Regions from separate parts of the Paenarthrobacter sp. NPDC091669 genome, predicted to be linked through region 3. Evidence: riboswitches for the same ligand, from Rfam matches in the RefSeq annotation. Region 3 holds a riboswitch; each other region holds the start of a gene.
The links. A riboswitch is a leader RNA that binds a small molecule or an ion and turns the genes downstream of it on or off. The one in region 3 is predicted to bind cyclic di-AMP.
Positions count from the first base shown of each region.

Region 1: it holds a riboswitch for cyclic di-AMP, as region 3 does, so the genes downstream of both, ACIQLI_RS18890 (hypothetical protein) here and ACIQLI_RS16045 (M23 family metallopeptidase) in region 3, are expected to answer to the same signal.
Region 2: it holds a riboswitch for cyclic di-AMP, as region 3 does, so the genes downstream of both, ACIQLI_RS21305 (hypothetical protein) here and ACIQLI_RS16045 (M23 family metallopeptidase) in region 3, are expected to answer to the same signal.
Region 4: it holds a riboswitch for cyclic di-AMP, as region 3 does, so the genes downstream of both, ACIQLI_RS01650 (NlpC/P60 family protein) here and ACIQLI_RS16045 (M23 family metallopeptidase) in region 3, are expected to answer to the same signal.

Region 1 is NZ_JBIVTK010000012.1:92,658-99,881, forward strand. It holds gene ACIQLI_RS18875 (hypothetical protein) at 1-223, shown strand, start outside; gene ald (alanine dehydrogenase) at 297-1,415, opposite strand; gene ACIQLI_RS18885 (PucR family transcriptional regulator) at 1,622-2,839, shown strand; gene ACIQLI_RS18890 (hypothetical protein) at 3,029-4,270, opposite strand; cyclic di-AMP (ydaO/yuaA leader) riboswitch at 4,273-4,417, opposite strand; gene ACIQLI_RS18895 (hypothetical protein) at 4,547-4,777, opposite strand; gene ACIQLI_RS18900 (ATP-dependent DNA ligase) at 4,823-5,887, shown strand; gene ACIQLI_RS18905 (DUF6480 family protein) at 5,906-6,166, opposite strand; gene ACIQLI_RS18910 (alpha/beta fold hydrolase) at 6,237-7,076, opposite strand; gene ACIQLI_RS18915 (maleylpyruvate isomerase family mycothiol-dependent enzyme) at 7,076-7,224, opposite strand, start outside.
Region 2 is NZ_JBIVTK010000016.1:97,910-105,133, forward strand. It holds gene ACIQLI_RS21295 (response regulator transcription factor) at 1-140, shown strand, start outside; gene ACIQLI_RS21300 (sensor histidine kinase) at 144-1,640, shown strand; cyclic di-AMP (ydaO/yuaA leader) riboswitch at 1,749-1,936, shown strand; gene ACIQLI_RS21305 (hypothetical protein) at 1,940-2,767, shown strand; gene ACIQLI_RS21310 (dolichyl-phosphate beta-glucosyltransferase) at 2,938-3,948, shown strand; gene ACIQLI_RS21315 (pyridoxal phosphate-dependent decarboxylase family protein) at 3,945-5,336, opposite strand; gene ACIQLI_RS21320 (HAD-IA family hydrolase) at 5,402-6,085, opposite strand; gene ACIQLI_RS21325 (glyoxalase superfamily protein) at 6,131-6,508, opposite strand; gene upp (uracil phosphoribosyltransferase) at 6,556-7,191, opposite strand; gene ACIQLI_RS21335 (nucleoside deaminase) at 7,214-7,224, shown strand, end outside.
Region 3 is NZ_JBIVTK010000009.1:118,401-125,624, reverse strand. It holds gene ACIQLI_RS16080 (helicase-associated domain-containing protein) at 1-346, opposite strand, end outside; gene ACIQLI_RS16075 (hypothetical protein) at 415-630, opposite strand; gene ACIQLI_RS16070 (cold-shock protein) at 869-1,252, shown strand; gene ACIQLI_RS16065 (DUF3027 domain-containing protein) at 1,260-1,871, shown strand; gene ACIQLI_RS16060 (MFS transporter) at 1,915-3,228, shown strand; gene serC (phosphoserine transaminase) at 3,325-4,455, opposite strand; gene ACIQLI_RS16050 (metal-dependent transcriptional regulator) at 4,748-5,443, shown strand; cyclic di-AMP (ydaO/yuaA leader) riboswitch at 5,628-5,869, shown strand; gene ACIQLI_RS16045 (M23 family metallopeptidase) at 5,874-6,704, shown strand; cyclic di-AMP (ydaO/yuaA leader) riboswitch at 6,830-7,011, shown strand; gene ACIQLI_RS16040 (C40 family peptidase) at 7,016-7,224, shown strand, end outside.
Region 4 is NZ_JBIVTK010000001.1:351,901-359,124, reverse strand. It holds gene hutG (formimidoylglutamase) at 1-215, opposite strand, end outside; gene ACIQLI_RS01660 (NCS2 family permease) at 312-1,754, opposite strand; gene ACIQLI_RS01655 (copper resistance protein CopC) at 1,869-2,531, shown strand; cyclic di-AMP (ydaO/yuaA leader) riboswitch at 2,682-2,874, shown strand; gene ACIQLI_RS01650 (NlpC/P60 family protein) at 2,878-3,666, shown strand; gene ACIQLI_RS01645 (FAD-dependent monooxygenase) at 3,836-4,528, opposite strand; gene ACIQLI_RS01640 (universal stress protein) at 4,944-5,981, shown strand; gene ACIQLI_RS01635 (PEP/pyruvate-binding domain-containing protein) at 6,002-7,224, shown strand, end outside.

The sequences.
Region 1 (7,224 bases), on a different contig from region 3:
CGGCGGAGGAGCGTCGCCTCAAAAACCCAAGGATCCCCCACCCCACGAACCTGGGAACGGCGGCATCCCCACGCCGGTGGTTCCTGTGACGCCGCCGGGGATCGACCCCTCAGGACTTGATCCGGCCAAGCTCCGCCCCTCAGGAGTACCTGTGCCGGTTCCTACCCGCGTGGTTCCCAGCCTTCCCGCGGACCAGGGCACCCCGAGCCTCCCCGCGAAGTGACGGCGCGGGTTAAACCACGATGGCGGGGTGCTGCTTCGTGTGGAAGCTGCACCCCGCCGTCGTGCGTGGGTTCCTAAGCGGTAACCAGGCTGTGCCAGTCGTTGACGAGGGGCAGGTTGTGCGCCTCGGAAACGGAGTGGTGTGCCACGTGGCCTGCGGCGATGTTGAGGCCGGCAGCCAGCGCGGGGTCGCGGTCGAAGGCGGCCTTGACGCCCAAGTTGGCCAGTGCCACGGCGTAGCGCAGGGTGACGTTGGTCAGTGCGTACGTGGAGGTGTTCGGAACAGCGCCAGGCATGTTGGCAACGCAGTAGAAGATCGAGTTGTGGACCTTGTACGTCGGTTCCTGGTGGGTGGTGGGGTGCGTGTCCTCGAAGCAGCCGCCCTGGTCAACTGCGATGTCCACCAGGACCGAGCCCGGCTTCATGCGGGCAACGAGCTCGTTGGTGACCAGCTTGGGTGCCTTGGCGCCCGGGATCAGGACGGAACCGATGACGAGATCTGCGTCGATGACTGACTTCTCGATCTCGTAGGCGTTGGAGGCAACGGTCTTCAGGCGGCCCTGGTAGAGGGCGTCGAGTTCACGCAGCCGGTTGATGTTGATGTCCATGATGGTGACATCAGCACCGAGGCCCAGCGCCATGGCGGCGGCGTTGGTTCCCGCAACGCCGGCACCGAGGACAACAACCTTGGCCGGGCGGACGCCCGGTACGCCGCCCAGGAGGACGCCCTTGCCGCCGGCCGGGGCCATGAGCGAGGAAGCGCCGACCACGACGGACAGGCGGCCTGCTACCTCGGACATGGGGGCGAGCAGCGGAAGGGTGCGGCCTTCCTGCACGGTTTCGTAGGCGATGGCCGTGACGCCGGAGTTGATGAGCTCTGCGGTGAGCTCGGGCTCTGCGGCGAGGTGCAGGTAGGTGAAGAGGATGAGGCCCTTGCGGAAGCGGTGGTACTCGGCCGCGATGGGTTCCTTGACCTTCATGACCATGTCTGCACGGCCCCAGACGTCGTCAGCGTCGTTGACGATTTCGGCGCCGGCGATCGAGTATTCCTCGTCGGTGATGCCCGAGCCGAGGCCCGCGCCGCGCTCAACCAGAACGGTGTGTCCGTGGGTGCGGAATTCGTGGACACCTGCGGCCGTGATGGCTACGCGGAATTCGTTGTTCTTGATTTCTTTGGGGACGCCGATGATCATCTGTGGGCTCCATCGTTAGCGGCCTCTTCGGCCGAAAAATGTGTTGCGGGCTGTGATTCCAGAATAAATCCGGCTGTGAGGCAGGCGACATGGGCTTTGCCGCGTACAGTCCGAGAAGGCCCGGAAATTCAAGGATCTTCATCTCTGCAGCTCGACATTTGTCGAGCCATGGAGCGTCAGGTGTCGCCTGCTGTTGGTACGCTTTCCTGATGCAGCAGGACGTGGAACAGATCGTTGAACGCGTGGCGTTGAAACTGGGCCGCGGCCTCTCCCTGGAAGACCTCGACGGCGTCCTCCTCGCCTACAGCTCCAACCAGTCGCACGCCGACCGCGTCCGCGTGAACTTCCTCCTCAGCAAGCGTGTCCCCGGCGATGTCAGCGCGTGGCAACTGTCCCACGGCATCGCCACGGCGGTGCGTCCCGTCGTCGTTCCCGCCAATGAGGAACTCGGAATGTTGGGCAGGGTCTGCGTGCCGCTCCTGGTGCGCGGCTTCCGCGTGGGCTACTTGTGGGTCCAGCTGGACGTTGAAGAGCAAAGTGCGACGGCGATACTCGCCGAGTTGCCCGGCGTGCGCGACGAGTTGGACCTGTTGGCGGGATTGCTCCTTGATTCCAACACCGCGGAATCGGAATTCCGGCGCCGGCGTGAGCAGGAGTTCCTCTCTGCTTGCAGCGGCGAATCGAATGCCGTGGCGGCCGTGGCCGGGTGGAAGGAAATCCAAGGCCGCGGTCCGTGGCAACTGGTGACCATCCTGGACGCGGACGGCGCGAGGTCCGACGTCGATCCCCTTGCCGCGACCCTGACGCACCGTTCAGCCGCGCTGCAGTCCACTATCGGGGTCAACGCTGCGTTGTTCAGCGCGGGAACGGAGACGCATTCGGTGGTGCTGTTCCGCGAGTCCGGTGGCCGGGCGGACCACGCCCAGGTGCTGGTCCACTATCAACTGGAACTCGCCAAGCGCTCCGGCAGGGCGGTGGACCGGGTGATCCTGGGCATCAGCGAACCATTCCAGGTGATCCGGCAGCTCGGGGGAGCATACCGGCAGTCCAAGGTTGCGGCGCAGGCTGCTGCCGTCGATCGACCCCTCGGCGAGCTCGTGGACAGCCGGGCCGTGGGCGTCTATCAGCTCTTCGACCGTTTGCTGGCACCCGGAGGCTGGGACGACACCGGTTCCGTGCACTTCCGAACGCTGGAGGACCAGGACAAGAACGGCGAACTCCTGCCCGTCCTGGAACTCCTCTATGACAGTGATGGTTCAGTGCAGGACGTCGCGGCCAAACTCCACCTCCACAGGAGCAGCATCTACAACCGACTCGGCCGGATCCGCCAGCTCATCGGTGCCGACCCCCTCAGTGGAGCGATCCGCCTTGAACTGCACGCTGCCTTGAAAGCCCGCCGTTGGGCCGGCCGGCCACGGATCTAAGGTTGTTAAGGAACAAATGAGGCAGACACCCGGTGGGTGCCTGCCTCATGCGCAGGGTCTTGCCTTAGGAACGCCTCAGCCGCTGGCAGCTCCAACGGCCCCATCGGCGCCGGAACGTGGCCGTCCGGCTGCTGCTGCAGTATCGGCTGTGCCATCCCACGTGCGTGGTGGTGCGCGGCAAGCGCGTGCTCATTTGAGGGCGTCCTTTGCCGCGTTGAGAATCTCTTCAAGTGCCGTCCCGGTGGGCTGCGGTGCGGCGGCCGCGCTGGGCTTGCCCGTGGGCTTTGGTTTGGTGGTCTGCGTGGGAGTCCCCGTCGGGGTGGGGGTAGGTGTCGGAGTGGGCGTGACCGTCGGCGTCGTTGTGGGCGTCGGTGTCGTGGGAGGCGTGGTGATCGTGTCCGACGGCACCTCACTGGGTGCCGGCGCCGGCTGGGTGGGGGCCGGGCTGGCGGTGGACGGGACCGCGGCGATGGTTGAGGGTACTGCCGACGGGACCCAGACGGGGTCAGCCAAGGAAACTTTCGGGGTGGGAACGGACGACGGCGACACAGGCGCGGGTGACTCCGGAACCGTGGCCGGTTGGCCGGCTGCCGACGTCGCAGCAGCTGACGCGGAGGGCGATGAGGCCCTCGAGTACGAGGCACTGGGTGCGGGAGCCGCGGAGCCTGAATTCCGGTCGGCGCCGCTGGCTTCCTGGGAGGGGGTCTCCTGGCCGAAGAACGGCAGCTCGAGGGCCTGCCCCAAGGTGCCGGCTGTCAGGACCAGACCCAGGGCACCAGCCACCACGGCCATGCGCTGGCTCATGTGCTTGACCGACGCAGCTTTACGCAGGACCGCCTGGGGTTCCCGGCCAAGGGACGATCCGCCCCTGCCCGGCCTGGAGGGAGCGGGAGCGGCCGACTCCTTTGGAACGTCCTTGCGGCTTGCCAGTGAAGCCGACGCCGTGGCGGCCGCAGCAACCCGCGCCGGGGATGTGCCCCGCGGTGAAACGGGTGCCGGGGAAGCGGCTGCAGGCGAAACCGCTGTGGGGGCAGACTTGGCCTGAACGATCGGAATAGCCGAGGTAGGAGGCCCCGGCGTGGTGGAGGGCGGAGCTGCTGCCTGGGCGGCCTCCACGACGGGAATGGCCGCGGTTGCCGGCTCGGCAGCGTCGGCAGGTTCTCCGACCGCGGATGGAGCGGGCGCGATCACAGCTTGGGCGGCCCGTTCCCGCTCGGCTGCGCGCGCGGCCGCACGTGTGGTGGGCGGCGCGACGGTGGGGAGGGCCGCGGTGGCGGGCTCCGACGTCGTGCTTGTGGTCCCGAGTGCGGCAGCAGTGTCTGCCTGCACGCTGATGGGGGGTCCGCTGGGTTGGGCCCGACGGCGTCCGGTTGGTTTGGTGCGCTCGCGTTCAGTCTCGGCGCGGCGCGGCTGATCCATGGTTGGGGACATGGTGGTTGCCTCTCAACGCCTTCGAGGTTAGCTGTCGGGTTCGGACGAGGCCGTCCGGCCGCCGTAGCGGCTTCACCCCAAGGACTTGGGAAAGTCCGGGAACTTGTGGGTCCCCCGCCTCTGCCGCGGGTCTGGCGGATCCCGGAATGCGGCAGAGCTCGGCGTCATTCCGGAAGCGGCCCAGCGGAGATACGGGTCGCCCTACGACGGTACATGAGCCGGAAAGTAAAGTCACATTAATGTAACGGACGGTAGGCCTCCCCAGATGAGAGGGTTCTAGCGTTTAGGCTTCGGGGCCGGTGCTGGCGCCGGGAGTTCGTGCTGGATTTTCTGGATCTGGTGGACGTGATGGGTTTCCGGGCGGAAAATCTCGTCCGCAACTCCCAACATCCCGCCGGCTGCTGCGCGCCGGACACCCCGGCGATTCTGCCGGGCCACCCAGTACCACGCCGCGGCCAGGAGGGCGGGAACTCCAAGTACGGCAGCCAACACGGCCAAGATATCCATCGCCTAAGACTAGCTTCGGCGCGAACCGGCAGGTAGACATTGTCTATGGACCTGCCTGTGATGCCACCCGTCTCGCCCATGCTCGCCAAATCCGTCCCCGCCATTCCCGATGTAGGGCACTACGAGCCCAAATGGGATGGCTTCAGGACCATCGTCTTCAAAGATGGCGACGAAGTCATCCTGGGCAGCCGCAACGAGAAACCCATGACCCGCTACTTCCCCGAACTGGTGGAAGCGCTGCGGCAGAACCTTCCGGACAAATGCGTGATCGACGGCGAGATTGTCCTGATCGAGGGCAACCGTCTGGAGTTCGAGGTGCTGCAGCAGCGGATCCACCCCGCGGACAGCCGGGTCCGGATGCTCGCCGAGAAGACCCCGGCGTCCATGATCGCGTTCGACATCCTTGCCCTCGGCGACGACGACCTCATGGGCAGGCCTTTCTCGGAACGCCGCGCCGTCCTGGAACGTGCGCTCGCCAAGGCTGAGCCGCCTGTTTACGTCACTCCTGCAGTCACGGACCTTGAGCGCGCGCAGGAATGGTTCGTGCAATTGGAAGGCGCAGGCCTGGACGGGGTGCTGTCCAAGCCCTTGGACGGGACGTACTTGCCCAACAAGCGCGTGATGTTCAAGACCAAGCATGAGCGCACCGCGGACTGTGTGGTGGCCGGATTCCGTTGGCATAAGACCGCGAAGGTTGTGGGGTCCATGCTGTTGGGTCTTTATCACGACGACGGTCGGCTCCAGCATGTGGGGGTGGTGGCCTCATTCCCCATGGCCAAGCGCGAGGCCCTGGTGGCTGAGCTTGAGCCGTACCAAGTGGAACTCGGCGAGCATCCTTGGGGCGAGTGGGCCAGCCAGGGCGAGGGGGCCGGGGGTTCCAGGATGCCCGGCGCCCAAAGCCGGTGGAGTGCGGGCAAGGATTTCTCGTTCGTGCCCCTGCGTCCCGAGCTGGTGATCGAGGTGGCCTACGACTACATGGAGGGCGAGCGGTTCCGGCACACCACGCAGTTCAGGCGCTGGCGGCCGGACCGCACGCCGGAGAGCTGCACATACTCCCAGTTGGAGGAGCCGGCGGATTACGATCTTGGGGAGATCCTGAGGCTGCCGTAGTCCGGCGCCCGCAGTTGTTTACTCCTCGTGTCCTTGGTCGCTGCTCATGCTGCCCTCGGCCGGCGGGGTTTCTCCCGGGGGCACTCCACCGCCGGGTTCAAGGCCCGTGACGTTTCCGTCGAGGGGATCCGGGTTGGCGGATGCTGCGGGATCGTCGTCCTCATCCTGCCGCATGTCGGGATCCTCGTGGATACTGTCGGCATCGGACGTAGTATCAAACGGTCCTGTGGCGCCGGTTGCGCCGAAGCCTTGCTCGTCCTTGTGGTCTCCAGTGGTCACGATCAACCCTTTCGTAAGCAAACTTACTAATGTGATGGCTCCGCCAGCCTAGCCGGGGTGCGCGGACTCATCAAGGTGCCTGGCCGTGAAGCGCTGTCGCGGCAACAAAACTCCGGATGGCGTCCGCCACGGCATGGGGCCGCATGTGTTGCGCTACATGCCCGACGCCGGGAATCTCCACCAAGCGCCCCTGGTCAACCGCCCTCGAGAGCCGGAGAGCCCAGTCCGGGCCGGCCACGTTGTCGCGGCTTCCCCTCAGGACCAGCACGGGGACCTTGATGCCAGCCACGCGTTTTTCCGTGGGGTAGGACATCATCACGGGCAGTTCAGTGAGGTACCAGCGCGGACCGGAGCGGAAATAGTCCGACGTGACGATCCAATTGGAGGAGGGGCTTTCGCGGAGCATCCCGTCAAGGAGAAGGGCCACGGACTGGCGCCGCACGTTCTTGTGCCGCGAATCAACAACAGGCCCCATCAGCACCACCTGCCGGACCCGATCCGGCGCATGTAAGGCCGCTTCGATAACGAACTGCGCCCCCATCGAATGGCCCACCAGAACGTAGGAACCGATGCCGCGGGAAGCGAGGGCCTCAGCGATGAAGGCGCCGTAGTCCTCCACCGAGAGCTGTCGATCAGGCTTTGGAGTCCCCCCAAACCCCGGGAGGTCCAGGGAGTAGGTGGGGGCGCTCGCTGCCAGGACGGTGTGCAGCCGGGCCAAATAGCGGTGCGAGACCCCGATGCCGTGGATCAGGACATAGACGGGCCCGGCGGGATCGGACACAGATTCAGTGCCGGGATCAGCCGAGGGCCCGGCTGGAGGCGTGCCCTCTGTCCAGAGGATCCGCCCCTTCAGGCCCAAGGCTTCTACGTCGGCAGACAGCAACGCTGCCGGTTTCCCTTTCGCTGCCATCAAAGTTTCCGCTGCAGGAACACCGGAGCTCCGGGGCCATCCAGCTCGTCCTCCGCTATTGGTCGGCCGGACACCGCCAGCAGCAGTGCGATGGCGGGCCCCTCAACGGCAGGCCCGTCCCCGTGATCGAAGGATGTGTCAGTGGCCA
Region 2 (7,224 bases), on a different contig from region 3:
TGTGGGATTACGACTTCGGCGGGCAAGCCAACATCGTGGAGCTGTACATTTCCTACCTACGCAAGAAAATCGAAGCCAACCATCCGCCGATGATCCACACCATCCGTGGCGCCGGCTACGTCATCAAACCCGCGGACTAGGCGTTGAGCACACTTTCAGGAGTGGCCAGGAAGTCCGGCCGCAGCTGGCTCAATCCCTCCACCTGGCACTTGCGCACCCGGCTGGTCCTGGTGGCCATGGCACTGTTGGTCGCCATTTGCGGGGCAGTGGGCGTGGTGAGCTATGCGTCCATGGACATGGTGTTCAACCGGCAGCTCGACAGGCAGCTGGAGCAGGCGTCCAGCCGCGCGAATGACTTCGGCAGGCCGCCGTCGAGCTTTCCGTCCTCACCTTCGGGGAAGCCGGATCCCCTGGAGGCGCGGGGCCAGGCCGCGGGAACGCTCAACGCCAGGATCGACGGTTCCACCGTCCGCAGTTCGGGGCTCATCAACGCCCAGGGAAAGCGCGTTTCGCTCTCCGCAGATGACGAGCAGGTGCTGCTGACCCTCCCTAAGGACAACCGCCCTGTGGACCGTTCGCTCTCCAACGGCGACTACCGTTTGGTGGCCGTCGAAACCAATGGCGATGTGATCGTGACGGGGTTGCCCTTGGCGGACAAGCAAAGCGCCGAGGCGTCGTTGGTCTGGACCATGGTGCTGGTATCGCTGGGCGGACTGATCATCATCGGCCTCGCCGGAACAGTGATCATCCGGCGGACCATGCGGCCGTTGGAGCAACTCTCCGAGGTGGCCACCAAGGTTTCACGTCTTCCGCTCGACGCCGGTGAGGTGGCACTTGCGGTGCGCGTACCGCCGTCGGCCTCTCATCCCGGAACGGAAGTCGGCAGCGTTGGCCATGCCCTCAACCAGATGCTGAACAACGTCTCCAATGCCTTGGAAGCGCGCCAGGAAAGCGAGACCAAAGTACGCCAGTTCGTCGCGGACGCGTCGCACGAACTCCGAACGCCGCTGACGGCCATCCGCGGTTACACCGAACTGCTGAGGATGACCGAGAACTTCACCGATGACGGCCGAAAGTCGCTGGCACGCGTCCAGAGCCAGTCCGAACGGATGACCACCTTGGTGGAGGATCTGCTGCTGCTTGCCAGGCTGGATGAAGGCCAGCCGGTCAAGGTCACGGACGTGGACCTCACCCAGTTGGTGATCGAAACTGTCAGCGATGAGAAAGTCATGGCACCTGACCACATTTGGCAACTTCAACTGCCTGATGAGCCCGTCACGGTCCGCGGCGACGCTACGCAGCTGCACCAAGTGTTGGCCAATCTGCTCTCCAATGCCCGCAAACACACCGATGCCGGTACGACTGTTGTCACCGGCGTCATGCTCTCGGCCGATGGCAGCGCAGTAGTGACCGTGACGGACAACGGGCCCGGCATTCCAGAGGATTTCCAAGGCCGGATCTTCTCCCGCTTTGCCCGCGCCGATGCCGCGCGATCGGGGTCTGAGGGCACGTCCGGACTGGGCTTGTCGATCGTGGAATCCATCGTGGAAGCGCACGGCGGAAGCGTGGAAGTGACGTCACGTCCAGGTCGCACCGAGTTCGCCCTGCGACTCCCTACCGTCAGTACCGAAGAGATGTAACGAAACGGGCAAGGCGACTCACCGACGTCGTGATCTCTGTTACCTAAATGTGACTTCTGCGAATTCCTCCTGTACCGTCGAAAGGGTGGGTCGCCCCAACTGGCCCGCATCCGGGATGCGCCGAGCTCTGCCACTTCCCGGAGTCCGTTCTTACTCCGAGGCAGAGACGGGGGACCCAGAGTCTCCGGGCCCAGGCATTTATGCCGGACCCTTGGGGTAAAGCCGCAGCGTGATGCGCGGCCGGATGACCTCATCCGAACCCGACAGCTAACTCCGCAGGCGCTGAGAGGTAATCACACATGTCTGAATTCAATGATCAGACGCGCCCTTCCGCGCGTCACCGCGATGAGCACAACGCACCGTTGACCAAGTCGCAAACCGTCCTCAAGAACGCTGCCCGCCAGGGTAAGTCCGGCCACCGCATGTCGGTTGTTGCCGGCGTCGTGGCCGCTGCGCTGGGCGTCGCATCGCTCGGTACTGCTGCCAACGCCACCCTGAACCTCCCTGAGGCGAGCCGCGTTGCAGAGACCCAGGCAGCTGCCCAGGTCAGCACCAACAAGACAGCCGAAATCTCCGCTTCCTTGGACGCAGCCGCCGCAAAGGGCGCTGCTGACCGGGCTGCCGTAGACAAGGCCGCTGCTGAAAAAGCTGCCGCCGAGAAGGCCGCTGCCGACCTGGCTGCTGCTGAAAAAGCTGCCGCCGAGAAGGCCGCAGCCGATCAAGCCGCTGCCGAGAAGGCCGCCGCTGATGCTGCAGCCAAGCAAGCCGCCGCCGCCGCTGCCGAAGCTGCAGCTGCTGCCGCCGCCCCCAAGGCCGTGGACGACCCCGCCGCCGCCAAGGCCTACGCTGCCAGCATCCTTGGCAACTACGGCTGGAGCGCCAGCGAAATGACTGCGCTGAACACCCTGTGGGAGAAGGAATCCAACTGGAAGACCACTGCCACCAACGCTTCCAGTGGTGCTTACGGCATTGTCCAGTCGCTGCCTGCTACCAAAATGGCAACTGCGGGTGCTGACTGGCAGACCAACTACCAGACCCAGATCAAGTGGGGCCTGAACTACATCAAGGAACGCTACGGATCCCCGTCGGCCGCCCTGGGCTTCCACCTGGCAAATAACTGGTACTAAGCCAGACTGCTTGATCACCGCGCCGGTTCCCGCCGTTCGCACCAGTACACACTGGAGCGGATGGCGGGAAGCGGCGCGGTTTTCGCGTTTCACAGGTGCCGTCCATGGTTCACAGTGGGGTCACAGCTTCCACCTAAAACCCTCCTAATCGGCGGGCCCATTCTGGAAACATGACGCTCACCGATCCAACCGCCAGCGCTCCACCACGACGCTTCCATTCGGCGCGCTTCGGTGGCGCGGCGTTAAGCACCACACAGCAGGGCGCCCAAGCAGGGCCACAAGCCCGACGCTCCCCCATTGACACCCGCGCTGCCGTTCCTGTGCTGGACGTCACCCTTCCCGTGTTCAACGAGGAAGCCCGCCTGGAACAGAACCTGCGCAGGCTCTACGGGCACCTTGCAGATTCATTTCCGCACACCTTCCGGATCACGGTGGCGGACAACTGCAGCACGGACAACACCCTGAGGATCGCCGAGCGCTTGGCCCGCGAACTGCCTGAACTGACGGTGGTTCGATTCCAGCAAAGGGGTCGCGGAAACGCACTCCGCCATATCTGGCAGGTCTCGCCGTCACCCGTGCTCGCCTATATGGAAGCAGATCTTTCCACGGACTTGTCGGCCCTCGCTCCCCTCATTGCACCTCTGCTCTCGGGCCATTCGGATCTAGCGGTCGGCACGCGGCTGGCACGGAGCTCACAGGCGGCCCGCAGTCCCCAGCGCGGATTCATCTCCCGAAGCTACAACTTCCTGCTGCACGCGGTTCTGGGGGCACGCTTTTCCGATGCCCAGTGCGGATTCAAGGCCGTCCGCGCCGACGTCGCGCACAGGATCCTTCCCTATGCCAAGGACGATGGCTGGTTCTTCGACACCGAACTCCTGGTGATCGCCGAACGGTGTGGTTTGCGCGTTCATGAAGTACCCGTCGACTGGACGGACGATCCCACCTCGAGTGTCGACGTCGTACGCACCGCGCTTGCCGACCTGCGCGGCCTGGTGCGCTTGGCTCGCGACCTTGGCAGCGGGCGTGTTCCTTACAAGGAGGTGCGCAGGGAGATCGGCCGGACACCGGCGTCGGGAACGGCGGCGGCGCGTCTGGGACCGCTTCTGCATTTGGCTGGTTGGGCCGCGTTGTCCGCGGCCGTAGTGTTCGTCGTCCTCCACGCGGCCCACGTCGTGGGCTAGGACTCCGGTTCGGCGTCCACCGCACCCCTCACGGCGGCAATGGACGCCGCAACATCTCCGGCATCCGTGGTCCAGTTGCTCACTGAGATCCTGAGGATTTCACGGCCACGCCACGAGGACCCGGACATCCACACCGCGCCCTCGGCCATCAGCCGTTGCGTGACACGGTGTGTGCGGTCATCACTGCCGAAGCTCACCGATACCTGCGTGAACACGACGTCGTTGAGCACCTCGACGCCCGGGATCGCGGCGAGCCCCTCGGCCAACGCGCGGGCGTTTGCAGCGAGCCGCTCCACCATGGAGATCACCCCGTTACGGCCCAGTTGCCTCAGCGCCGCCCACACAGGGATGCCCCTGGCACGGCGGGACATCTCAGGCACTTTCTCGAAAGGATCTCCCGGACCGGCATCCGTGGCAATGAGGTAACTCGTGTGAACACTGAAAGCACGCCTCAAGGCTTCCGGCCTCGCGACGATTGCCAAGCCACAGTCGTAAGGAACGTTCAGGGTCTTATGGGCATCCGTGGCCCAGGAATCTGCTTCTTCCACTCCGGCCAGGCGGGCCCGCAGCGTCGGGCTGACAGCGGCCCATAAACCAAAAGCGCCATCCACGTGCACCCAGGCTCCGCGATCGTGGGCCACGGCTATGGCTTCCTCCATGGGATCAAAGGCGCCGGAATGCAGGTTGCCCGCTTGAAGGCAGACCAGCGACGGTCCGGGCTGCTGATCCATGGCCTCGGCAAGCGCGTCGGGGAAAATTCGTCCTTCGTCGTCGGCGTCTACAGGGACGCACGCCCCCAAGCCGAGATACCGCAACGCCAAATCCACTGCGGCGTGGCGCTCCCGGCCTGCAAAGGTGGTGATGCGCGGGGCGCCGGTCAGCCCAAGAGCCTCCAGGTCCCAGCCTGCCTCGTCCATCAAGTATTGGCGCCCGGCCGCCAGCCCTACGAAATTGGCGGTGGTGGCACCGGTGGTGAATCCGACGTCGGCACTTGCAGGAAGGTGGAGAAGGTCCAGCAGCCAGGCGGCGGCCGATTCCTCGACCGCGGCTGCCGCCGGTGTGGCGAATCGAAGCCCGGTGTTCTGGTCCCACGCCGAAACAAGCCAGTCTGCGGCCATGGCCGCGGGCAGGGTTCCGCCCATGACCCACCCAAAGAACCGTCCGGACTGGATTGCCATGAGGCCCGGCTCAGCCAGCGCCGCAAGCTCATCAACTACCTCGGCGGCATCGGTGGCTTCATCCGGCAGTCGCGACAGGATGCTCTTGGCTACCTGATCGGCATCGGAGGACGGGCGGACTGGACGTGTTGGGACCGACGCAAGCCAGTCACCGGCGTGGACCATGGCCCGCTCCAGTGCCGCACCGTACGCCTCCGGCATCGCAGACATGCGCACAGCCTACGCCGGGTTTACCGCGTGGAACAGACTTTAACCCGGCGGTACCAGCTGCGTTACTAGAGAGTCAGCGTGATGAGATGCCCGCCGTCGTCGTCCTTCATTGCGGTGACCGTCACGGCCGAGTAGTCCGGAATCCGCCACATGCCCGGCTCCAGCTCCGCATTGTGACTGGCAGCGGCCTTGCCCACCACCACGGTCCGCATTCCGGCTGCGCGCGCCGCAGCGATACCGGCGGGCGCATCTTCGAAGACCACGACGTCGGCCGGGTCGACTCCCAGCAGGGCGGCCGCCTCGAGGTAGCCCTCCGGGTGCGGCTTGCCCCGGGTGACGGACTCCGCGGTGACGGCGGTGGACGGCATGGTGAGCCCGGCCGCCTGCATGCGGATATCAGCAAGGATGCGGTCTGCTGAGGTGACCAAGGCGATGGCATCATCGGGAAGGCCGGCCAGCAGGGCTTCGGCACCGGGAAGCGCGATCACACCATCGGTCCGGGAGCGTTCCATCTCGCCAAGTTCAGCGGTCAAAGCTTCGAAATCAGCGCCGGGGGGCGCATAGCGGCGCACGGTATCGCCGGCTTGGACGCCGTGGGAGGTGCGGAGTATTTCGTTGTAGTCCAGGCCGTAGCGCTCGGCGAATTCAAGCCAGACCTGCTCGACCACCGCCGTCGAGTCCACCAGCGTGCCGTCCATGTCGAAGAGGACGGCGCGGACGGTCAGCACGGGTGCGGCAGGATGGCTCATGGTTCCATCCTGCCGCACGCTCATGGGGTGGTGCTGAAGTGTGACTTAGCCGTTCGGCCGCTGCGGAAGGTATTGCACCGCCCACTGGTTGCCGTCAGGGTCAGCGAAGTAAACGAAGTGACCCCAGTCCTGGACGTCGACGTCGCTGACCTCCACGCCGTTGGCCTTGAGGTGCTCGTGGGCCTTGTTGATGTCCGCCACCACCACTTGCAGGTTGGGCGCAGAACCCGGAGGGGCGTCGGTGAGACCTTCACCGATGGCGATGGAACACGCCGAACCCGGAGGTGTCAGTTGCACGAAGCGGATGCCGTCCATGGGACGCTCATCGAAATCGGCGTTGAAACCAACCTTGTTGACGTAGAAGTCCTTCGCGCGATCGACGTCGGAGACAGGGACAAATACCAGTTCAAGTTTCCAGTCCATGCGCCACAGGCTAACGGGGCGCGCCGGAAACCGGTAGGGGTCTCCCTTTAGCCGGCCACGCCGTAGAGGCGGTCGCCGGCGTCGCCCAGGCCGGGCACGATGTACGACTTCTCGTTGAGTTTCTCGTCAATCGAGGCGAGGACAACCTTCACATTGGCGTCCGCGAGTTCCTCTTCCAGCTTGGCCAGACCCTCGGGAGCGGCAAGCAGGCAGATGCACGTGACGTCAGAGGCGCCGCGCTTGAAGAGGAACTTGATGGCCTCGCGCAGGGTGCCGCCGGTAGCAAGCATGGGGTCCAGGACAAAGATCTGGCGGCCGGTGAGGTCCTCGGGGAGGCGCTCGGCGTAGGTGATGATGTCCAAGGTTTCTTCGTCGCGGGCCATGCCCAGGAAGCCCACCTCGGCGGTGGGGACCAGCTTGGTCATGCCCTCGAGCATGCCGAGGCCTGCGCGCAGGATGGGAACCACCAGCGGCGTGGGCTTGGTGAAAGCCGTGCCGATGGTCTTGGTGACAGGGGTCTCGATCTCCACTGGCTGCGTCTTGACCTCGCGGGTGGCTTCGTAGGCCAGGAGGGTGACGAGTTCTTCAGTGAGTTGCCGGAAGACCGGTGAAGGGGTGTTCTTATCCCGCAGAACGGTGAGCTTGTGGGCGACCAGCGGGTGGTCCACGACGAGTGTGCGCATCCCCCAAAACTATCATTGAGACATGAGCGCCAC
Region 3 (7,224 bases):
GCGGATCCGCGCGATGGACGAGTGCCAGTTCCTGCAATTTGGCAAGGATCGGGTCCAGCGCCGAAAGGGTGGACCCGGCAATGACCTTCTTCAGGCCGGCTGCGGAGATGCTGTGTCCGGTATCGGCGTTGGTGCAGAGATGAAGAGTTTCCAGGACCTGCATCTCGGGCTTGTTCAGCCGTTCCAAGGCCCGCTGCACACTGACGCGTGCGCTCGCCCTGGCAGCCAGGGCCGCAAAGTCGGGGGCCATGGGGGAGATCAGGTCCGGTCGCGCAGCAAACAAGGCCCGCAGCGAATCGTCGCTGCGCGCTTCCAGTTCCTTGCTGAGCGCGCGAATGAGGGACATCAATCCAACGTTACCGCCCCCGGGGCGTTGCTGCCTGTCAGCAGGTCAGTTGCTTGCAGGTGGGGCGGTTATTGCCGGCGGCGCTGGCGTACAGCGTCCAACACCAGTACCACTGCCAGCATGAAGGCTACGGGCAAGCCGTAAAGGGCCGTGTAGGTGACCCAGACCGGGGCCGCTCCGCTGTTGTACGCGATCACCATGACGGCGCCGACGGCGGCCAAGGAGGCCACCGCAATCACTGCGGCGATGATCATGAGGGGGCGGCGGTAACCCGGGGAAGTCATGTCCCCAACGCTAGCAGCAGCGCCGGAAGGGGAGGTACTGGCGCCCTTTGGATGCAGCTCCTGCTCTCTATAATCGCGGCGTGATCGCGGCAAGGCGGGAATAGCGGGCCGGGCAGGATAACCTTGAAGGAACAGACCAACACGGACCGGGCTGTCACCCTCGATCCCGCAGAACCCTGCGGATGCGGTGTTTGGCCCGACGTGTCTCCCACAGCAAGAAACGAAGAAGGTTGATTACGTGCCTACCGGCAAGGTCAAGTGGTATGACAAGGAAAAAGGCTTCGGATTCCTCGCGGCCGAGGATGGCCAGGAAGTTTTCCTGCCCAAGACGTCCCTGCCCGCGGGCGTAACAGAGCTCAAAGCTGGAACCCGGGTGGAGTTCGGCGTGGCCGACGGCCGCCGCGGAGCACAAGCGCTGGGGTTGCGCGTCCTGGAAAAGACGCCTTCCCTTGCCAAGGCCAAGCGGATGAACGCCAGGGACCTCGCACCCATGGTGCAGGACCTGGTGACGGTTCTGGACAACCTTTCCGGCTCGTTGTCCTCCGGCAAGTACCCGGACGGTAATAAGGCCAAGGCCATCAGCCTGGCGCTGCGCAAGGTTGCCGACGAGCTGGAAGCCTAGGCCGGCCATGACCTCGGAATCCGCACAGGAAACAAAGGCCGGAAGGGACGCCCAGGCAAACCCTGAAGCCGGCCCTGACGCTGCCCGGGCTCCTGGCATCGGGGAAGCCCCCGCGCGGAAGCCGGTGGCGGACAAGCCGCGCGCCGGCTTGCCCGTGTGGCGCACCGGGAAGCCGGACGCCTTCCTCGCTGCCGCCGTCGAGGTTGCCCGTGAGGCAGTGGAGGGCATTGCCAACCCTGGCGAAATCGGGGCGCACCTCGGTGCCAAGTCGGAGGGTGACCGTGTGGTGACCCACCTCTTTGAATCCAGGCTTGCCGGCTACGGCGGGTGGCAGTGGTACGCCGTGGTGACCCGCAACTCGCGGTCCAAGATCGTCACCGTGAGCGAACTTGGCCTGTTGCCCTCCGAGGACTCCATCCTGGCGCCCGAGTGGGTTCCGTGGGCCAAGCGTGTCCGTCCTGAGGACGAGACGCCGTTGGTGGAGGAAACCGTGGAGGACGTCACGGAAGAGTCCGTGCAGGCGGACGAAGACGAGGCGACCGGGCCCGCCGAGGATGCCGAGGACGCGGACGAATCCGACGATCCCGACGAAGACCACGACGAAGCCGGGGCTGAATAAGCATTGCGGAAACCCGGGGTGACCAGAGTAGGGGCGGACGCTGATGTCTACCTTTAGGTCACTCGGAATCCTCAATTACCGCATCTGGTTCTTCGGTGCCCTGATCTCCAACATCGGCACGTGGATGCAACGTACCGCGCAGGACTGGTTGGTCTTTGACCACCTGACCGCGCACGACGCCGGAGCCATGGGCATCACCTTGGCCCTCCAACTGGGTCCCCAACTCTTCCTTGCCCCTTGGGCCGGGCTGCTGGCCGACCGCTACAGCCGGCGGAAACTGCTCCTCATCACCTTGGTTGCCATGGCGCTCCTGAGTACGGGCCTGGGAATCCTGGTGTTGCTGGGAGTAGCTGAACTGTGGCACGTCTATGTCTTTGCGTTGCTGCTGGGCATCGTGACGGCCCTGGACGCTCCCGTCCGCCAGACATTCGTCTCCGAGCTGGTTACCGACGAATACCTGCCCAACGCCGTGGCCCTCAACAGTGCCTCCTTCAATGTGGCACGGATGATCGGACCCGCCGTCTCCGGCGTGCTGACGGTGGCGGTGGGTCCCGGTTGGGTGTTCCTCATCAACACCGTGTCCTTTGTTGCCATGCTCTGGGCGTTGAAGCTCATTCCAGCGTCCTCGCTTCGAGTCCAGCCCCGGGCTGCCGCGGGCAAAGGGCGGATCCGCGAGGGCCTGCGCTACGTCCGCAACAGACCCGATATCCAGGTGGTCCTGGCAGCCGTCTTCATTGTGGGCACCTTTGGACTCAACTTTCCCCTCTTCATTGCCGCGATGGTGGGAACCCAGTTCGGGATGGATGCCGGTGCCTTTGGACTGCTGAATTCAGTCATGGCCATCGGATCCGTGACCGGTGCCCTGCTGGCTGCCCGACGCGGCCGGCCCCGCCTGCGGCTGATCTTCATTGCCGCCGGGGGATTCGGCGTCGCCAGCGCGTTGGCGGCGCTGGCCCCCAACGCCATGCTCTTCGGGCTGGCCCTGGTTCCCTGTGGCCTGTTTGCCCTGACACTGATCACCAGCGCGAACGGTTACGTGCAGTCCACCACCGAGGCTGTCATGCGCGGGCGGGTCATGTCCTTGTACATGGCCATCTTCATGGGTGGCACCCCCATCGGAGCGCCGCTGGTGGGGTGGGTGGCCAACGTTGGCGGGCCACGGTGGGCCGTGGGCGTTGCAGCGTTGGCCGGCGTCAGCGCCGCCGTCGTGGGCTTGGCCTGGATCATCCGTGCCAAGCAGCTGCGGCTGCGTTTCGACCGCCGCGCCCGTGGCCTGCGGCATTTCCGGGTGGAGTCGTTGCTGGCCCGTCCGGCCACCGACGAGGACGACGACGGCGGCCCGGGGCCGGTCCGGTAAGCGGGCCCTCGAGGGTGGCGTTAGAAGGCTGCGGCGTTAAATGGCGGCGGCGCCGTCCGGGACTTTCCGAACGACGCCGACTGACAGCCTGTGGTGCTACTTCTTCAGTTCGCCCACCACGTAGTCGATGCTTGCAAGCAGGGCGGAAACGTCGTCCGGTTCGATGGCGACAAACGTCGCGATACGCAGCTGGTTGCGGCCGAGCTTGCGGTACGGCTCGGTGTCCACCACGCCGTTGGTGCGCAGGACCTTGGCGATGGCTGCGGCATCAATGGAGTCGTCGAAGTCGATGGTAGCGATGACGTTGGAGCGGTCTTCGGCGTTGGTGACGAACGGCGTCGCGTACTCCGAGGCCTCGGCCCAGGAGTAGATGCGGTGGGCCGAGTCCGCCGTGCGCTTGCTGGCGAAGTCCAGGCCACCGTTGCTGTTGAGCCACTGCACCTGGGCGTCCAAGGTGACCAGCGTGGTCAGGGAAGGCGTGTTGTACGTCTGGTTCAGCTTGGAGTTGTCGATGGCCGTCTGCAGGTCCAGGAAGTCCGGGATCCAGCGGCCGGACGCCTTGATCCGTGCCGCACGCTCCAGGGCGGCGGGGGAGAAGAGGCCCAGCCAGAGACCACCGTCGGAGGCGAAGTTCTTCTGTGGGGCGAAGTAGTAGACGTCGGACTCGGCGACGTCGACATCCAGCCCGCCGGCAGCAGACGTGGCGTCCACCAGGATCAACGAACCTTCGTCGGCACCCTGGACCCGCTTTACGGGAGCGGCTACACCAGTGGAGGTCTCGTTCTGGGGCCAGGCGTAGACGTCAACGCCGGCTTCGGCCTGCGACACCGGGCGCGTGCCAGGCTCGGCCTTGATGATCGAGGAAGGATCAAGGAACGGCGCCTTGTTGGTGGCAGCAGCGAACTTGGAACCGAACTCACCGAAGGAGAGGTGCTGTGCTTTCTTCTCCACCAGGCCGAATGCGGCGACATCCCAGAAGGCCGTGGAACCGCCGACGCCGAGGACAACTTCATATCCCTCGGGCGCACGGAAGAACTGGCTGAGGCCCTCCCGGACCGAACCCACAAGGTTCTTGACCGGAGCCTGGCGGTGGGACGTGCCGAGGATGGTGGACGACGCGGCAGACAGGGCCTCGATCTGTTCCGGACGGACCTTGGACGGTCCTGCGCCGAAGCGTCCGTCCTTGGGCAGCAGATCGGCGGGAATGGTGATGCTGTTGTCGCTCACGTGTGGCTCCAATGGGTATCGGCTAGAGATGGGTCGTGGCAGGTGGCATCAACTGCCCCTTCGACACCCCAATTCTGCCTGACCCGGCGCGGAGGCAGGAACCTGTGGCCGTCATAGTCCGCCACGTGGAACGCCGGCCAACCATATGCGACCGGAATTATCCAGAGTAATTCCAAATAAGCTAGGCTGGTGGTTGGCGTTCATGGGGCGGCGGTGCACACCGTCCACCCGGCAAGGGACGCGGTACGGTGGAGATTACGCAAGAAACTGCGTTCGAGGAGAGCTGAGCTGGATGACGGATCTGATCGATACCACTGAGATGTATCTTCGGACCATTTTGGAGCTTGAAGAAGAGAACATTGTGGCTCTCAGGGCCCGCATCGCCGAGCGGCTGCGGCACTCCGGACCCACTGTTTCCCAGACCATCGGACGCATGGAGCGCGATGGCCTGGTGATTGTTTCAAACGACCGTCACCTGGAACTGACCGAGGTGGGTCGGAAGCGCGCCACGGAGGTCATGCGCAAGCACCGCCTCGCCGAGCGTCTCCTTGCTGATGTCATTGGCCTGGACTGGGCCTATGTCCACGACGAAGCGTGTCGCTGGGAACACGTGATGAGCGAGCGCGTGGAGCGCCGGCTGTACGAACTCCTGGAACACCCCACCGAATCCCCGTATGGCAACCCCATCCCGGGCCTCGAAGCCCTCGGTGGCCTTGCCAGCCAGCCGTTCCCCCGCTTGGACGTCAACCTCCTGCAGGCCATGGACGGCTATGCACCGAATTCCCGCGTGGCGGTCACCCGCCTTGCGGAGCCCATTCAGGTTGAGCCTGAACTCCTCACCCAGTTGGATGAGGGCGGTATCCGCCCCGGAGCCGCCGTCTCGCTGGAGCGTGTAGGTGAGTACATTTCGGTCCGGGTTCCCGGCATCGAGGGTGCTCTGGAACTTCCGCCCGAGGTTGCGGCGCACGTCTTCGTCTCCGTCGGCTGACACCCCCCTCCCTTCACGCGGTGTCATATCTCACTTTTGGGTTTCCGGCGCGCGTGTGACCTGCGGTTTTTCAGGATTAGTGATAAGAGGCTGCCGCGCCATGCCTGTTCCTGTTGATAACGAATTTATTACTGCGGGCCTTAATCGCCTATAGTTATCTACTAGCGCTGATACCAAAGCGTTACCTGTTCCGGAGCCGAGCTCTGCCAGCGGAACAGGTGTGCCATCCACCACTGGCAGAGGCGGGGGAACCACAAGCGGCTGTCTAAAGAAGCAGCCTTGGGGTGAAGTCCGCAGCAGAAGTGCCCATTGTCGCAAGTCCCTCCTGGGATACCTGTGTGCCGTGAGCGCTTCGTGCGGGCCGGGTCTTTGAACTCTCTGACTCGAATCCGACAGCTAACTTCGCAGGCTTTTTAGAGAGGAACAGAGTTTGACAACGCAGAACGTCAGGGGTCGCCGCCGCGCGTCCGGCCCCGCTGCTGAGCTGCGGCCAGCCCGCGTCGTATCGGAGATCCGGCCACGCGACACCGAACGCCAGGTGCGTCGCCGTAAGAGCCCGTTGCGCCAGGTTGCCGACTTCGCCGCAGCCAGTGGCGTCGGGCAAAAGGCCGGAGTTGCGCTTGCCGCCACCGGACTTGCCCTGACTGTCGGTCTGCCAGCCACCAGCCCGGTCATGGCCACCTCGGAATCCGGTCAGACCGAGTCGGCCCTGGCCGTTACCGGTGGCAGCCAGCCCGAGGTTTCCGCCGCTGCATCAGCCAAGATCGACTTCAGCCGTGCCGCGGTAGCTACCGCCGCCGACCCCGACGGCAAGCTGAAGCAGTTGCTCAGCGCACAGTCCGCCGACAGCATCCAGCGCGCCTCGTCCACAGGTACCATGGCCAGTCCCCTGGATACCCTGACCACGGCTTCCCCGTTCGGCTACCGCATCAGCCCCCTCACGGGTGGTTCCGGTGACTTCCACCGTGGGCAGGACTTCGTGGCACAGTGCGGCACCGCCGTCCACGCCGCGGCCACCGGCAAGGTCACCTTTGCCGGATGGCACGAGTATGGCGGAGGCAACCGCGTGGTGGTAGACCACGGCAACGGCCTCGAGACCACGTACAACCACCTGTCGTCCTTCACCGTCAAAGTAGGCCAGACGGTCAGCCGCGGCGATACTGTGGCGCTGAGCGGTACCACGGGCGCCTCCACCGGCTGCCACCTCCACTTTGAAGTACAGGTCAACGGTGAAGTCGTTGACCCCATGGGCTGGCTCTAAGCCCAGTTGATGGTTGTCTCTCGCATTCGTGACACACCCCGTGACCTGAATGTGACATTCGCGTTCAACTGTTGTACCGTACAAAGCGCATCGGCTTTTTAGGGGGCCGGTGCACTTGAGTGGATTGCCTAGCTCTGCCACCACTCGAGGTCCGTTCGCATAAATCGTCTGGCAGGGGCGGGGGAACCACTTCTGGTCTTCGCAAGAAGGCCTTGGGGTTAAGTCGCAAAGCTTCCTTGAAGCAGCGTGGCCGGATGACTCCCATCCGAATCCGACAGCTCACCTCGCAGGCATTGGGAGAGGCTACCTACGTGTCATCACGCACTACCCCTGCGCGCCACCGCGCCGAATCGGTTCGTACGAACCCCTTGAACACGCTTTCCAAGGCTGTTTCATCCAACGCCGGTACCGTTGGCCGCCAGGCCGTCGTCCTGGCAGCAGCCTCAGGCCTCGTCCTCAGTGTCGGTCTTCCGGCCCAGGCAGCGGACACCGACGTTTCCAAGTCGGAAGCCTCCAGCAC
Region 4 (7,224 bases), on a different contig from region 3:
GCCGCAGCAGCACCCACCCGGCCTTGGTTGCGGAGGACTCCGGCATCGCTGCAGAAACCAAGCACGACGGCGGGGCGCGTGGCGGTTGCGGGCGCGGGCGACGTCAGGGGTGCTACCGCCTGCCACCAGCGGCGGTGTTCAGCGCCGTCTCCGTCAAAGCGGCCCGTCCAAGGGCTGGGGCTGACGTCTACGGCGAGGGTGGTGCTGGTTTCCATGCTTCAAGCACACCCGAATGAGCACACGAAAACCAGCGATCCAGCGTGGCGAGTGTCTGAAACCCCGGACTTCACCGCCGAAGGCAACCCCGCGACCTACTTGACGCCCAGCAGTTCCTCCACGGTTCCAATGCCGAAGAACAGCAGGAACGCAGCGGCCACAGCCCACATGAGCGGGTGGACTTCGCGGGCGCGGCCCTGGAAGGTGCGGATCAGTACGTAGGAGATGAAGCCGGCGCCGAGGCCGTTGGCGATCGAGTACGTGAACGGCATGAGGGAGATGGTCAGGAACGCCGGGATGCCGACACCCCAGTCCTGCCAATCGATCTTGCCCACCTGGGAGACCATCATGAAGCCCACAACCACCAATGCCGGGGCCACGGCTTCGAAGGGGACAAGGTTGATGAGGGGGGTGAAGAACATCGCCACCAGGAACAGCACGCCGGTGACGATCGAGGCGAGGCCGGTGCGGGCACCTTCGCCGATGCCGGCGCCGGACTCGACAAAGATCTGGTTGGACGAAACGGACGCGCCGCCGCCTACGATCGCGCCGAGGGCATCCACCTGCAGGACACGGTCCACGTTGGGGATGTTGCCGTCCTTGTCCACGGTTCCGGCCTCGTTGGCCAGGCCCACCATGGTGCCCATGGCATCGAAGAAGATGCTCAGCAGGATCACGAATGCCAGCAGGGCCGCTGCGATGAACCCAAGGTGCTCAAAGGCGCCGAATGGGTTGGCCTTGCCGATGAGGGACAGGTCCGGAGCGCCCCACTCCGAGAGGGTGGGAGCCACGAGGGACCAGCCGCGCGGGTTGACGTTCTTGCCGTCGAAGCTGGGGCCGATGTGGAGGGTGAATTCGAGGATGGCGGCCAGTGCCGTGGAGACCACGATCCCGATGAGGATGGCGCCGCGGACCTTTCGGACCACCAGGGCGATGGTGAGGATGAGGCCCACTGCGAACACCAGGGTGGGCCAGCCCATGAGCTTGCCATCCACGCCCAGGCCCAGGGGAACCGTGGTGCCGGCGGCGTCGGGAATTCGGCGCACAAATCCCGCATTGACCAGCCCGATCAGCGCAATGAAGAGTCCGATACCCACCACGATCGCCGTTTTGAGCGCTTCCGGCACGGCCTTGAACACGGCGGTACGGAAACCGGTCAGCACCAGGATGAGCATGGTGATGCCGGAGAGGACCACAAGGCCCATCATGTCCGGCCAGGTGAGCTCCGGGTGCGAGGCGACCGTGACGGCAACGAAGGCGTTGACGCCCAGACCGGTTGCGACGGCGAACGGGTGCTTGGCCCACGCACCCATGAGGATGGTCAGGATGCCCGCCACGAAGGCCGTCGTGGCTGCGACGGCCGTAAAGCCGAGGGATGCCCCACTGGAATCCGCCCCGGAGAGGATCAGCGGGTTCAACACCACGATGTAGCTCATGGCGAAGAACGTTGCGAAGCCGCCACGAATTTCCCGCGAGTACGTGGATCCACGTTCAGTAATTTTGAAGTAGCGGTCTACTGCAGAACCTTGCTTAAGCATGAAGGACTCCGGGGATCGGTGGGAGTGTGCCCTCAAATCCTATGCGGTCCGGTACGGGCGCTCCGGACGATTCGCCTAGTCTGTAAGGAAGCCAACACTAGGAGAAACCGCCCCATGCGTACCATCCGCCCGCTTCTGGCCGCCGTCGTCGCTGCTCTTGCCTTCGCGTCCGCCCTGCTGTTTTCTGCGGCACCCGCGTCCGCCCATGACGTCGCTGAATCCACGACGCCGGCCAATGGCACCAGCGTCACGGACGTTCCGGCGTCGGTTTCCATCACATTCAACAACCGGCCGCTCGCGCAATTCTCGGGCGTGACGGTTACGGCGGGCGGCGAAAACTGGGCGGATGGCCCGGTGGAGATCATCGACAACCAGGCGGTCCAGAAGCTGCGCGAAGGCGCTCCGGCCGGCGAATACACGGTGGTCTGGCGCGTCGTCAGCAGCGATTCGCACCCCATCGAGGGCACCTTTACCTTCACGGCCACCGCAGGAAGCACGACGACGACCAGCGGTTCGGCGGCAGCCTCTCCTTCCGCTTCAGCACCGTCGTCTTCAGCACCGTCGGCAGCGGTACCGACGGCCGGAACCGCGGCCCCGGGCAACGCGGCGCAGGGAACCGGTAACAGCGAACCCGCGGCCGACGCCTCCCAGCCCTTCCCGTGGAGCATCGTAGGCCTGGCGGTTGTTGCTGTTGGTCTCGTTATTTTTCTGGCTGTTACAGCCCGCAGAAAACTCGCTGCTTCAAACGACTCTGATGGCGATTCTCCCGCGGAATAACAGGGTTTTCTACGTAGCCGCGAAGATCTCGAAACGGTTACTGCGACACGCCAGAAGCGTACTTCTCGTTACTTAAATGTGACTTCCGCGTGATCATCGCGTACGGTGGTACCTGTGCCTGTTCCACGTAGCGGGCACTTCCGGCCTGATTGCCTAGCTCTGCCGCAGTCCGGAATCCGTTCGCAGACAAACCTTACGGCAGAGACGGGGAACCCATTTTAGGCCGCTTTCGAGCGTGCCTTGGGGTGAAGTCACGATGCTTCCGCTGAACAGCGGGAGATAGTGGCCGGGTGACTCCCATCCGAATCCGACAGCTAACCTCGCAGGCATCGGGAGAGGCTCTTTCATGTCTTCACGCATTCTTCGCGGCCGTCGTAAGGCGGACAGCGTACGTCCTAATCCGTTCATCTCCATCTCCAAGGCAGTTGCCAGCAACGCTTCCGGCGCTGGCCGCCAGGCGGCTGTTATCGCAGCAGCCTCGGGCCTTGTGTTGACCGGCTCCATTGCAGCTCACGCTGCTGAAGCTCCGGTTCAGCGGGATTCCAGCCCGGCAACGGTCGCTGAGACCGTTTCAGCCGACGCACCCACCCAGGTTGTCACCGCCCTGGCTACGGCTACCGTCAACTTCGAGCGCCCTGCTGTTGCTTCTGTTGCAGCGCCGGTTATCGAGAAGCCTGCACCGGTTGCTCCGGCTCCCGTCGCCAAGAAGGCAGCAGTCACCACTGCCGCCGCAAAGGCTCCTGTTGCCAAGGCTGCTGCTGCCGCTCCGGCCGCTGCTGCTCCTGCTCCTGCGGCCGCTGCTGCTCCGGCCGTTGGTGGCGTCAATGCCGCCATGGTTGCCTCGGCTTACGCCCAGATCGGCATCATGCAGGACTGCACCGCCATGGTGGAGCGCGCACTCGGCTCCGCAGGCATCCCCGTTGGCGACCTCGGTCCCATGCAGTTCATGAACTACGGCAAGGTTGTCAGCTCACCCCAGCCCGGTGACATGATCGTCCAGTCCGGCCACGTCGCCATCTACATCGGCAACGGCCAGGCCATCAGCGGTGGCATCAATGGCAACCAGACGGGCATCCACCCGATCAGCTGGTTGACCGCAACGGGTCCCCTGACCTACGTACGCGCTGGCGCATAAGCCTCACGCTTCAGTTCAAAGGCCGGTGTCTTCGAAGAGTTCTTCTTCGAGGACACCGGCCTTTGGCGTTAAGTTTTGTGCGGAATAGTTCACGGCCAGGCACGACGCCGAAGGTCAGTCAGGCGGGCAGGCGGGCCTTTGCAGGGTGTCGTGGAGGGCGTTTGATCTGCTACGCGGTGGCGATGCCCGGCCCTGCCGGGAGGGCCACCTTGGACGATATCGCCTGGCCCACAGCCTTTGCCTGCCGAAGTACTTCCTTGGGTGTGGGCGTAATGAGCTCGCCGACTCCTACAAGGTGCATCCCGACGGCCCGCATTGCGGCCACCAGGTTCTGGCCGATCGCTATACCGAGTTCCGCCAGCATTCGGCGCAATTGGCTCTGCGCACAGCGCGTGACCACAATATGGTCGGCCAGAAGAACACCGTTGGCAGTGTGCACGGCCCACTGGCGGCGGGTGGACTCGAGGGGTCCGGAGGCGTGAAGCCCTGTCCTGAGCCCGGCAGTGGTCATGCTGGCGGCCAGTCCATAGCCGATCTGCTGGGAAGGGTCGGAGCCAAGAAAGTCGAGGCGGACCGCCCGTGTGGTGCTGCGGACATCCAGGTGATGGCTTGCGGCGTAGTTCCGCAGGTGGCGGAGGATCTCGTTACGCTCCTGCATGGCCGAGGGATCGGCTGCATCGCAGCGTTGGAGCATGCCAGTGTGGACTGACGGGCCGGTTGCGGACAACGTCCCGAACCCGTCCACCACTATGGAGTTCACGCCGTAGCGGCTGAGCTCACTGGCAACTGCCAAGCCGGACAGGCCGGCTCCGATGACCACGGTGGTGGTGCGTTCCGTGGCGGAATCAGGCGTGAGTGACACTGCTTGGTTCCTCCTTGACGTGTGTGCCGTTAGGCATCGCATGGGGTCGCGTCCGAGTTCCCCAAGCGGCCGCAATAAATGGCCGGAGTGTGCTGTGGAACACGGTTGCCGGCCATTCGGTGACTCGAACACTACCGAACTTTTTCTGCCATGGATAGCCTCCTGAGTCCGCGTGTTCGCCTTGTTCATCCCCAGCGCAAAATGCGGCCCCTGCAACCGAGCCCGGACCGTTATACACATAGCCCAAAGTCACCTTGATTCGGCGTTGCCGACCGAGAATAGTGGGCATTGGGAGAAGGAATTTCCAGGTTCCTTCTGCCCGGGCCATTGACAATGGCGCCAATAGGGAATCCGAGCCGGAGAACCTCTGGCAGAATGGCCGGAACATCAAGCAGCAGGTGGAGAGGCGGGCCCCATGGACCAGCACAGCAGGCACAATGAAGAGCCACAGGACGGCCAGGACCAGGCAGTGGCGCCAGGTGGCATTGTCGTTGGAGTCGACGGTTCAGAGCACGGGCAGTGTGCGTTGGTGTGGGCGGCACGTGAAGCCGAACGCCGTCAGCTGCCTTTGCACATCGTGACGGCCTACTCCGTACCCATTTTTGCCGCATCAGGGCTGGATGGCGGCTACGCAACTGTGGATGATTCGGTGATCCGCGAGGGCGCGGACGCGATCGTGAAACAGGCTATGGACAAGATCTCCGGGTATGCCATCGACGTTGACGCTTCCGTCGAGAACGGCGACGCCGCCGGTGTTCTCCTGGACCTCTCGGCAGACGCCGCGCTCCTTGTTTTTGGCAGCCGGGGCCGCGGCGGCTTCGTTGGACGCCTTTTGGGATCTGTCAGCAGCGCATTGCCTGCCCACGCCAAATGCCCCACCGTCACGGTCCCGCTGTACTGCGCCGACCGTCTCGGCGAAAACACTGAAGACAAGCACATCAAGGCCGAGCACGCCAAGGCTGGCCCCCGCGCCGTGGAAAACGTCGTTGCAGTGGGCGTCGACGGCTCCGAGCAAGCCCGCGTGGCAGTGCTCGAAGCGGCCGAGCAAGCGCAGCGCATGGGAGCCAAGCTCCGCGTCATCTGCGCTGTGCCGCAGTACAGCGGGTCCCTGGCATGGGTGCCGGCTCCGTTGGACCGCGATGCCCTCTTTGCGGATATCAGGGTGCAGCTTGACGCCGGTGTTGCGTGGCTCAGGAGCCACTTCCCCCAGCTTCCCATTGAGACGGATCTCCGCGATGGCTCACCCGTGGACGTGCTGGTGGAAACCAGCCGCAGCGTCGAGCTGGTGGTCCTGGGAACACGCGGCCGCGGCGGGTTCGCGGGCATGCTGCTCGGTTCCACCTCGGACGGCGTCCTCCACCATGCCAAGGGTCCTGTGCTGGTTGTTCCGGATCGTGAGGACCCCCGGCTGGCCGACCGTCACAAGTTTGGGCCAATGCTCGGCGCAGCTTAGGGCGCGGGGACCACTGCGCCATGGATGTCCAACAGCCCAGCGCGGCACTCATTCTGGACATCTCTGACATCAGTGGGGCCATGGTTCCTGATGTGGGGGGAAAGGCGGCCAACCTGGGGGAGCTGGCCAGTGCCGGACTGCCCGTGCCGCCCGGATTCTGCCTGACTACCGCTGCCTACCGGAACGCCCTTTCGGCCATTGGCCTGGACGAGGTCCTTGCGGCACTGAAGGAGGTCGATGCTTCCCGGTTGGACCAGCTGAACGGGCTCGCCGCCCGCGCGCGGTCCTTGGTGCTCGACGCCGGCATTCCCCAACCGATCGCCGAAGTGGTGAGGTCCGCCTACCAGCAGTTGGGAGAGGACGTTCCCGTTGCCGTCAGGTCGTCAGCAACCGCGGAGGACCTGGCTTTCGCGAGTTTCGCCGGTCAGCAGGACACCTTCCTGAACGTGGTGGGCGCTGACTCTGTCCTGGAAGCTGTGAGCCGCTGCTGGGCGTCGCTGTGGACAGACCGTGCCGTGACGTACAGGACCACCAACGGGATTGACCACGCGTCGGTCACCCTGGCTGTAGTGGTGCAGGAGATGGTGGACTCCGCCACCGCCGGAGTCATGTTCACCGCCAACCCGGTGACAGGAAACCGGCACCAGACAGTGATTGATGCCAGCCCGGGCCTGGGAGAGGCCGTCGTTTCCGGAGCCGTGAATCCGGATCAGTACGTGGTGGATGTTCGGCGCGGTGCCATGGTGAAAAGGACCGTGGGGGACAGGCAAGTGGAGATCAGGGCGATCCCTGGCGGTGGCACGGAACGCGTTGAACGCAGCACCGGGTCCTCGCGGGACCAGCCCGGCGATTCAAACCCTCAGCCCTGCCTCAGTGATCACCAGGTGTTGGGGCTCGTGGACTTGGGCCGCGAGGTCCAGTTGCATTACGGAGCCCCGCAGGACACCGAGTGGGCCATCGACCATGAGGGAAAAATATGGCTCACCCAAGCCCGGCCCATCACTACCCTGTACCCGCAAACCACGCGGACCCCTCCCGTTCCGGGCGAGCACGCCTTCCTGAACTTCAGCCTCGCCCAGGGCCTCACCAGGCCACTGACTCCCATGGGCCTGGCCGGCATTCGGCTCATCGCCTCCTCCGTCGCCAGGACCGCGGCATTCGATGTTCCGGATCCCCGGTCCGGCCCGCCCCCTTACTACGAGGCGGGGCAGCGCATCTTCTTCGACCTCACTTCGGTGGTGCG